3 regions of the Rossellomorea sp. NS-SX7 genome follow, and region 2 is predicted to be linked to each of the others. Evidence: riboswitches for the same ligand, from Rfam matches in the RefSeq annotation. Region 2 holds a riboswitch; each other region holds the start of a gene.

What was found. A riboswitch is a leader RNA that binds a small molecule or an ion and turns the genes downstream of it on or off. The one in region 2 is predicted to bind thiamine pyrophosphate.
Region 1: linked by a shared signal. The riboswitch ahead of thiT (energy-coupled thiamine transporter ThiT) and the one ahead of tenA (thiaminase II) in region 2 are both predicted to bind thiamine pyrophosphate.
Region 3: linked by a shared signal. The riboswitch ahead of thiC (phosphomethylpyrimidine synthase ThiC) and the one ahead of tenA (thiaminase II) in region 2 are both predicted to bind thiamine pyrophosphate.

What each region holds. Positions count from the first base shown of each region.
Region 1 covers NZ_CM128249.1:134,005-136,329, reverse strand. The annotation lists gene ACUXV2_RS00640 (threonine/serine exporter family protein) at 1-308, opposite strand, end outside; gene thiT (energy-coupled thiamine transporter ThiT) at 747-1,343, opposite strand; TPP riboswitch at 1,415-1,519, opposite strand; gene ACUXV2_RS00630 (hypothetical protein) at 1,606-1,905, opposite strand; gene ACUXV2_RS00625 (thioredoxin family protein) at 2,240-2,325, opposite strand, start outside.
Region 2 covers NZ_CM128249.1:2,013,221-2,015,545, reverse strand. The annotation lists gene ACUXV2_RS10005 (sensor histidine kinase) at 1-364, shown strand, start outside; gene ACUXV2_RS10000 (response regulator) at 366-965, shown strand; TPP riboswitch at 1,151-1,259, shown strand; gene tenA (thiaminase II) at 1,372-2,073, shown strand; gene ACUXV2_RS09990 (ECF transporter S component) at 2,074-2,325, shown strand, end outside.
Region 3 covers NZ_CM128249.1:1,737,465-1,739,789, forward strand. The annotation lists gene thiC (phosphomethylpyrimidine synthase ThiC) at 1-1,426, opposite strand, end outside; TPP riboswitch at 1,576-1,690, opposite strand; gene ACUXV2_RS08515 (AraC family transcriptional regulator) at 2,033-2,325, shown strand, end outside.

The sequences.
Region 1 (2,325 bases), 1.9 Mb from region 2:
TCCTCCAGGCTATATTGGCCCTGGCTGATTTTCCTTGAAATGCCGTTCACCAGTGTGACCTTCTCAAGATCCGTCGACCGCTCATTGATGCGGATCAACTTGGTCTTCGTCGGTTCATCTGTTTCGATGGAAAAGATGATCCCTGTCGGCGTCACATAGCTGTGCGATTCTTTAATGCCATAGGAAGCCGCTATCCTCATCATCGTATCCTCCACCCGATACGTCTCTGCCCCGCTCTGGAGCATGATCTTACCGGCCAATAGGCAAACTTCCATTATGTCATACCTTCGTATCATTTTAGCTTCCATTTGAACCTCTCCGTACTATCGTTTTTTGAATAGGTCTAGTTTATAGGAAAAACGTGCCTGTAAGCAATGAGGAGTGGGAATTAATTTTGATTTGTGGATGGTTGAGGGGATATGAGCGATTGTTTGACCTATGCGGGGGGTGGATAAGAGCGTTGGTGTAGGTGGGCCTGGATAGTTAATCGCCCCGACCTTAATTTTATCTGCCATTTTTTTGATTTATCTGCCGATATTTCGATTTATCGTCCATTTTTTATTTTTATCTGCCGTTTATTTATTTTATCTGCCAAATTCTCAGTATATCTGCCATTCTTCAAATTCCCACAAATATCGCATTCCCATCGTCCCTCTTTTACAATGACAATCTGCATCAACTGAATTCACATCCATTTTTCCCCACAAAAAAACCGACTCCCGGAGGAATCGGCTTATTTTATATAATCATGAAGCTTTCCGCTGGTCATTCCCTACTGAAACACCCTGCCTGACTAACCGTGGGGCAGTCGCAATTAAAGGAACCAGAACGACCGAACATAATAATGCGGAACCGAGCATCGTTACCCCGTTTGCAAAAAGTGAGAATAGAACCGGCGACATGCCTTCCGGAGCATACTCTTTGAAGAAGATGAAGCCCGCGATGAAATGCCAGAAATAACGGGCAAAACTTCCGGCAACCGTTGCCACGACAATCCATATATACAGTTTGGTTTTATTCTCGGAACGCAATGATTGCTGGATGCGTTGAACAAAGAGACCTGCAAATCCAATGAAGGTAAATGCAATAAAGTACTCGATGATCATTTGTACTGGCGTGACGATCCATGCATTGCCGAGCGCTACTTGCAGCACTCCCCACACAAATCCGGCCAATAGGCTTGCTTTAAATCCTCTGCGGAACGCCAAAATGAAAATCGGCACCATCGAGAACGAAATCGAGATACTCGGTGACAGATCGATCGACGGAAGCAAATCAAGGATAATCGCAAAAGCGGCCATCAATGCAGCTTCAATCAATACTACTAAACGTAAAGATTTCATAAAAAAATCTCCCCTTTTTTTGTAAACGAAACCATAAGGGAGAGTCAGCAAATTCAAATAGACATAGTGATCCTATCTATCTTCCACATTCCTACGCTAGTACTAACTAACAGGTTCAAAGGGTCAGAACAGGCAGTGCCGTTCAATCTCAGCTTATCGCTCCCCTTGTGGTCACGTTTATTAAATTATCATTTCAGAACATATTATACACGAAAATGTAAGATAGTAAAAGAATTGCGGGCATGAAATTGAAGGTGACGGATCAGGGACTTTCATTAAGCGGGTCGTGCAGGATGATGACCGGCATTGACTTGGGGGCAACCATGAAACCATAGACTCTGCCTTCTTTATCTTTGTAAGCAACAGAGTAATCCCCGAATTGCGGAGAAAACTCCACGTCCTCGTATTTGAGATCCAGATGGTTGTACTTCCAGCCTACATACAGCTTTGTGGCAGCGCGTGCAGTAAGGTGTTGAACAGTCGTAATCTGATTGGCGGCAATAAATAGTATAATGGCGGCGATCGAAATGATTACTTTACTTGCTCTGGACAGCCTCAGCATCAATTCCTCTCCTTTCCCGGATATCAATCAGAATATTCCGTATATTATCTCTATTATATACCTATTCACTAGGACATGACAAAAGAGCTTTTTTTTAAAAGAGTTTTTTCAAATATTTTTACTAATCAGGTATAAATCCTGCACTCCATCAGCCGCCATGATCGTGGTATATATGCCAACACTCTCTTCCCTATTATTTTCTGCCCGCCAAAAAGAGCTGCCAAGATGACAGCTTTCGTCCCAAATCGATGTTATCCTGCAGCCTTTTAAACAATCGTTTAACTCTAAAAACCCTTTCACCATAAGCCTTCAGAGTTCTTAATCAAACGTTTGTTTAATCCTCAAGCATCGTAACCAGTCTTGACAATCCGCTGTTCAATTCATCGATCGGGACGAATCGTGCTTTCCTCATCATTTCTT
Region 2 (2,325 bases):
GATTCTTAAAGCTGCAGATATTCAATTGAGTATTGAAGAAACATCCAGCTTACCCCATACTTCGCTTTTTCTGGAAAATATATTAAGCATGTGTTTAAAAGAAGCGGTCACAAATGTCGTAAAGCATAGTCAGGCAGATACTTGTGAAATAACGATCGATGAATTCGATAATGAATTAACGATAAAGGTAAAGGACAATGGCATTGGTTTGCAAAAGGATCAAGATTTATCGAAAGGAAGCGGATTACGGGGGATGGAAGAGCGGCTTGATTTTGTAAACGGTACGCTCGACATCATTTCTGATAAAGGGACCACACTGATCATGAGGGTTCCTAAAGTAATCAAACAGATAGGGAGGGAATGAAGTGATTCGCATTGTAATTGCAGAAGATCAGCGGATGATGCTGGGAGCATTGGGTTCTTTGCTTAATTTAGAGGATGATTTGGAAGTCGTGGGTAAGGCTAGCAATGGGGAAGAAGCCGTATCACTCGTCCGGCGGCTCCAGCCTGATATCTGTATGATGGATATCGAAATGCCTGAAAAGACCGGCCTGGAAGCAGCGGAAGAATTAAAAGGAGAAGGCTGCAAAGTCATCATCCTGACTACTTTTGCACGCTCAGGATATTTTCAGCGTGCTATTAAAGCCGGTGTCAAGGGATACTTGCTAAAAGACAGCCCGAGTGAGGAACTTGCAAGTTCGATCCGACATGTCATGGAAGGTAAAAGGATTTATGCACCTGAACTGATGGATGATATGTACAGTGAAGAAAACCCTCTGACAGATCGCGAAAAAGAAGTCCTTGAACTTGTGGCAGACGGAAAAAACACAAAAGAAATCGCTGATGAACTTCAGCTGAAAACAGGCACAGTGCGAAACTATATTTCAACGATTCTCGATAAGCTTGAAGTGAAAAATCGAATCGAAGCCATCACTCACTCAAAAGAAAAAGGCTGGTTTAAATAAACCGGTTTTTCTACATGAATTTGAAAAATATGAAATGAGTCAGTTGAATATTTATAAAAAATAAAGTATCAAAATCCCCGTGTTCACTGGTTTTTTTAACCATCCGGGGTATCAATGGCTGTAAAATAAAGATTGACAAGAAAAAATTACATGTTACGATTACATCGAATTCAAAATTACATATGACGATCCACTAGGGGTGCCTTTCATGAAGGCTGAGATTAAAGTGTAACTTTAAGACCCTTTGAACCTGATCTGGTTGAGACCAGCGTAGGGAAGTGGTGTTTGAAGGTTACATATAACTTGTATGATGTACGGCCTTTCAAGCCACTTTCTGTTCGCTCTTTGCGCAATGGAAAGTGGCTTTTTTGTTTCCTTGGATCGTCGTGGAAAAGGAGAGTCAATGATGACATTTTCAAAAGAATTAAGAGAAGATGTGAATGAAATTTGGGAAGCAAGCTTTAATCATCCTTTTGTAAGAGGGATAGGGGACGGCACACTTCCACTTGGTAAATTCCGCTATTATGTGCTGCAGGATGCCTATTATCTATCTCATTTTTCAAGGGTTCAGGCATTGGGAGCCGCTAAAGCACCAGATTTACATACCACCTCAAGAATGGCAGCCCACGCCCAGGGAACGAATGAAGCAGAATTGTCCCTGCATGAGACGTTTTCCGTTCAACTTGGTATCACAGAAGAAGAAAGGAAACAATTTAAGCCTGCTCCGACCGCATATGCGTATACGTCCCATATGTATAGGGCGGCACAATTTGGAGGGCTTCGTGATATCCTCGCTGCGATCCTGCCGTGTTATTGGCTTTACCATGAAGTTGGTGAGCGTCTGAAGCTGTGTTCACCTGATGAGCCCATTTATCGGGAGTGGATAGCCGCTTACGGCGGGGAATGGTTCGGGGAACTGGTGAAAGAGCAAATCAACCGTCTGGACGAGTTGGCTGAAAGAGCTTCAGGTGAAGAAAAATCCCGTATGAAAGAGCTGTTTATGATCAGCAGTATTTACGAGCTTCAATTCTGGGAAATGGCATACTCCATGGAGAAGTGGCCGTTTGAACATGATCTTCTATTACAATCAGGAAAGCTGGTGAAGTAAATGACAAAGTTAAGATTAACGGACATTCTCGTTACGGTTGTCATCTCGATTGGATTTGGTGTCATTTATAAAATTTGGGGACCGCTATACAACATGATAAAGCCGTTCGGTCTTCATGCTGATCAGCTCATTTATGGAATGTGGTTCATGGCTGCGACGGTCGCTTTCCTTATCATCCGTAAGCCGGGAGTGGCACTGCTCGCTGAAATCGCCGCTTCGTCCGGGGAATTTCTCATGGGGTCTGAGTGGGGG
Region 3 (2,325 bases), 280 kb from region 2:
CCCCTACACGGACGTCATCTCTGTTCGGTAAACCTAAATGTTCTTTTGGTGTGACATAACAAAGCATCGCTGTCCCATACCAGCCAATCATTGCAGCTCCAATAGCAGATGTAATGTGATCATAACCAGGAGCAATATCAGTCGTAAGAGGTCCGAGTGTGTAGAATGGAGCTTCCTGACATACTTCCAGTTGTTTATCCATATTTTCTTTAATCATGTGCATCGGTACGTGCCCCGGACCCTCAATCATCACCTGTACATCATGCTCCCACGCAATTTTTGTCAGCTCTCCAAGAGTCTCTAATTCTGCAAACTGCGCTTCATCGTTTGCATCTGCAATAGATCCGGGACGCAAACCATCTCCTAGAGAAAATGCAATATCATACGATTTCATGATTTCGCAGATTTCTTCAAAGTGAGTATATAAGAAACTTTCTTTATGGTGGTGCAGACACCACTGTGCCATGATGGACCCACCGCGGGATACAATACCTGTCAAACGTTTAGCTGTTAACGGGACATATCGCAAAAGAACACCAGCATGAATGGTGAAGTAATCAACACCTTGCTCTGCCTGTTCAATTAAGGTATCACGGTAAACCTCCCAGGTAAGATCTTCAGCAATACCATTTACTTTTTCAAGCGCCTGATAAATCGGGACAGTGCCGACAGGAACCGCAGAGTTACGAATAATCCATTCGCGTGTTGTGTGGATATTTTTCCCTGTTGATAGATCCATAATATTATCTGCACCCCAGCGCGTGGCCCAAGTCATTTTTTCAACCTCTTCTTCGATAGAAGATGAAACCGCAGAGTTGCCAATATTCGCATTGATTTTTACATGAAAGTTACGGCCTATGATCATGGGCTCTGATTCTGGATGGTTGATATTAGAAGGAATAATTGCCCGACCTTTTGCAATTTCATCCCGAACGAATTCAGCTTTCATATTTTCTCTAATGGCGATAAATTCCATTTCCGGGGTGATGATTCCTTTTCTTGCATAATGAAGCTGTGTAACATTTTTCCCATTCTGGGCCCGTAGCGGTTTCCGCTTTAAACCAGGAAACACGTTATGATTCGTGCGAGGATCGTTTTCATCTTTATACCCATTATCCTCAGGCTTGATTTCACGGCCATCATATTCCTCCACATCGCCGCGTTCTTGAATCCATGATCTGCGAAGGGTAGGAAGACCTTTTGTAATATCGACATCATAATCTGGGTCTGTGTAAGGTCCGCTGGTGTCATACACGCGTACTGGAGGATTTTCCTCTTCTCCGAACGTACCGGTTGTCGGGCTTAATCCGATTTCACGCATTGGAACCTTAATGTCAGGTCTAGATCCTGTTACATATACTTTTTTGCTGCCTGAAAAATTAGACATAATGGAAATGTTTTGTTCGTTTAGTGAAGTTGAAGACATGGACATAATTTCTCCTTTTTTTGAATGTAAGGACAAGATATAGAACACAACAAGTGGAAAGCTAATAAAAGCTAATGAAGTACATAAAAAAGCCGGTGTCCAATAAATAATTGGACCCGGCTAATATGTATACAGAAGTAGTATGACTATCATGACGCTGCTAACTTCCCCACGCTGGTATGAACCAGATCAGGTCCCAAGAGTCAAGAAACTTCAACGTGTTTCTCTCTCAGCCCAACTTATTGGACTCCCCTAGTTATTTCTATTCAATTTGATATCAGTATACATGAGACTTCATTAAGATAAAAGGAAAAATTGGAAAATGAGACTAAGGGATGAGCTGGGGAAAAGGGGCACATGAGATTAGTTTCTTCATTAATCAGGCCGCTTTCTTGAGATTAAAAACCGCCTGGTTATTGGCGTTGGACCGATTTATTGAAAAAATTTGATCAAACATGTTCTAAATGAATGTCTTCTAAATAAGAACCTTGTTACACTAAAGCTATCCATTCGTAAATATGTGAATCGAACCTGCCACAACAAAGCATAAATTGACAGGATACGTTTTTTAATAGTTGCTAAGATGACAATAAGGAGTTGAAGGCCATGGCATGGGTGGAGTCAATACAAAAGGCAATTGAGTACATGGAAAATCATTTATTGGAAGATTTGGCGATTGACAGTATTGCTAAACAAGCCAATGTGTCACCGTTTCATTTTCAGAGAACATTTGCCGTTTTGACAGAAATGACGGTTGGTGACTATATAAGAAGACGGCGGTTAACATTGGCCGGAGAAGAATTGCTGGCAACAGATGCGAAGATCATTGACCTTGCCTATAAATATGGCTATGACACTCCCGAGGCTTTCTCCAAGGCTTTCCGCAGACAGCACGGGGT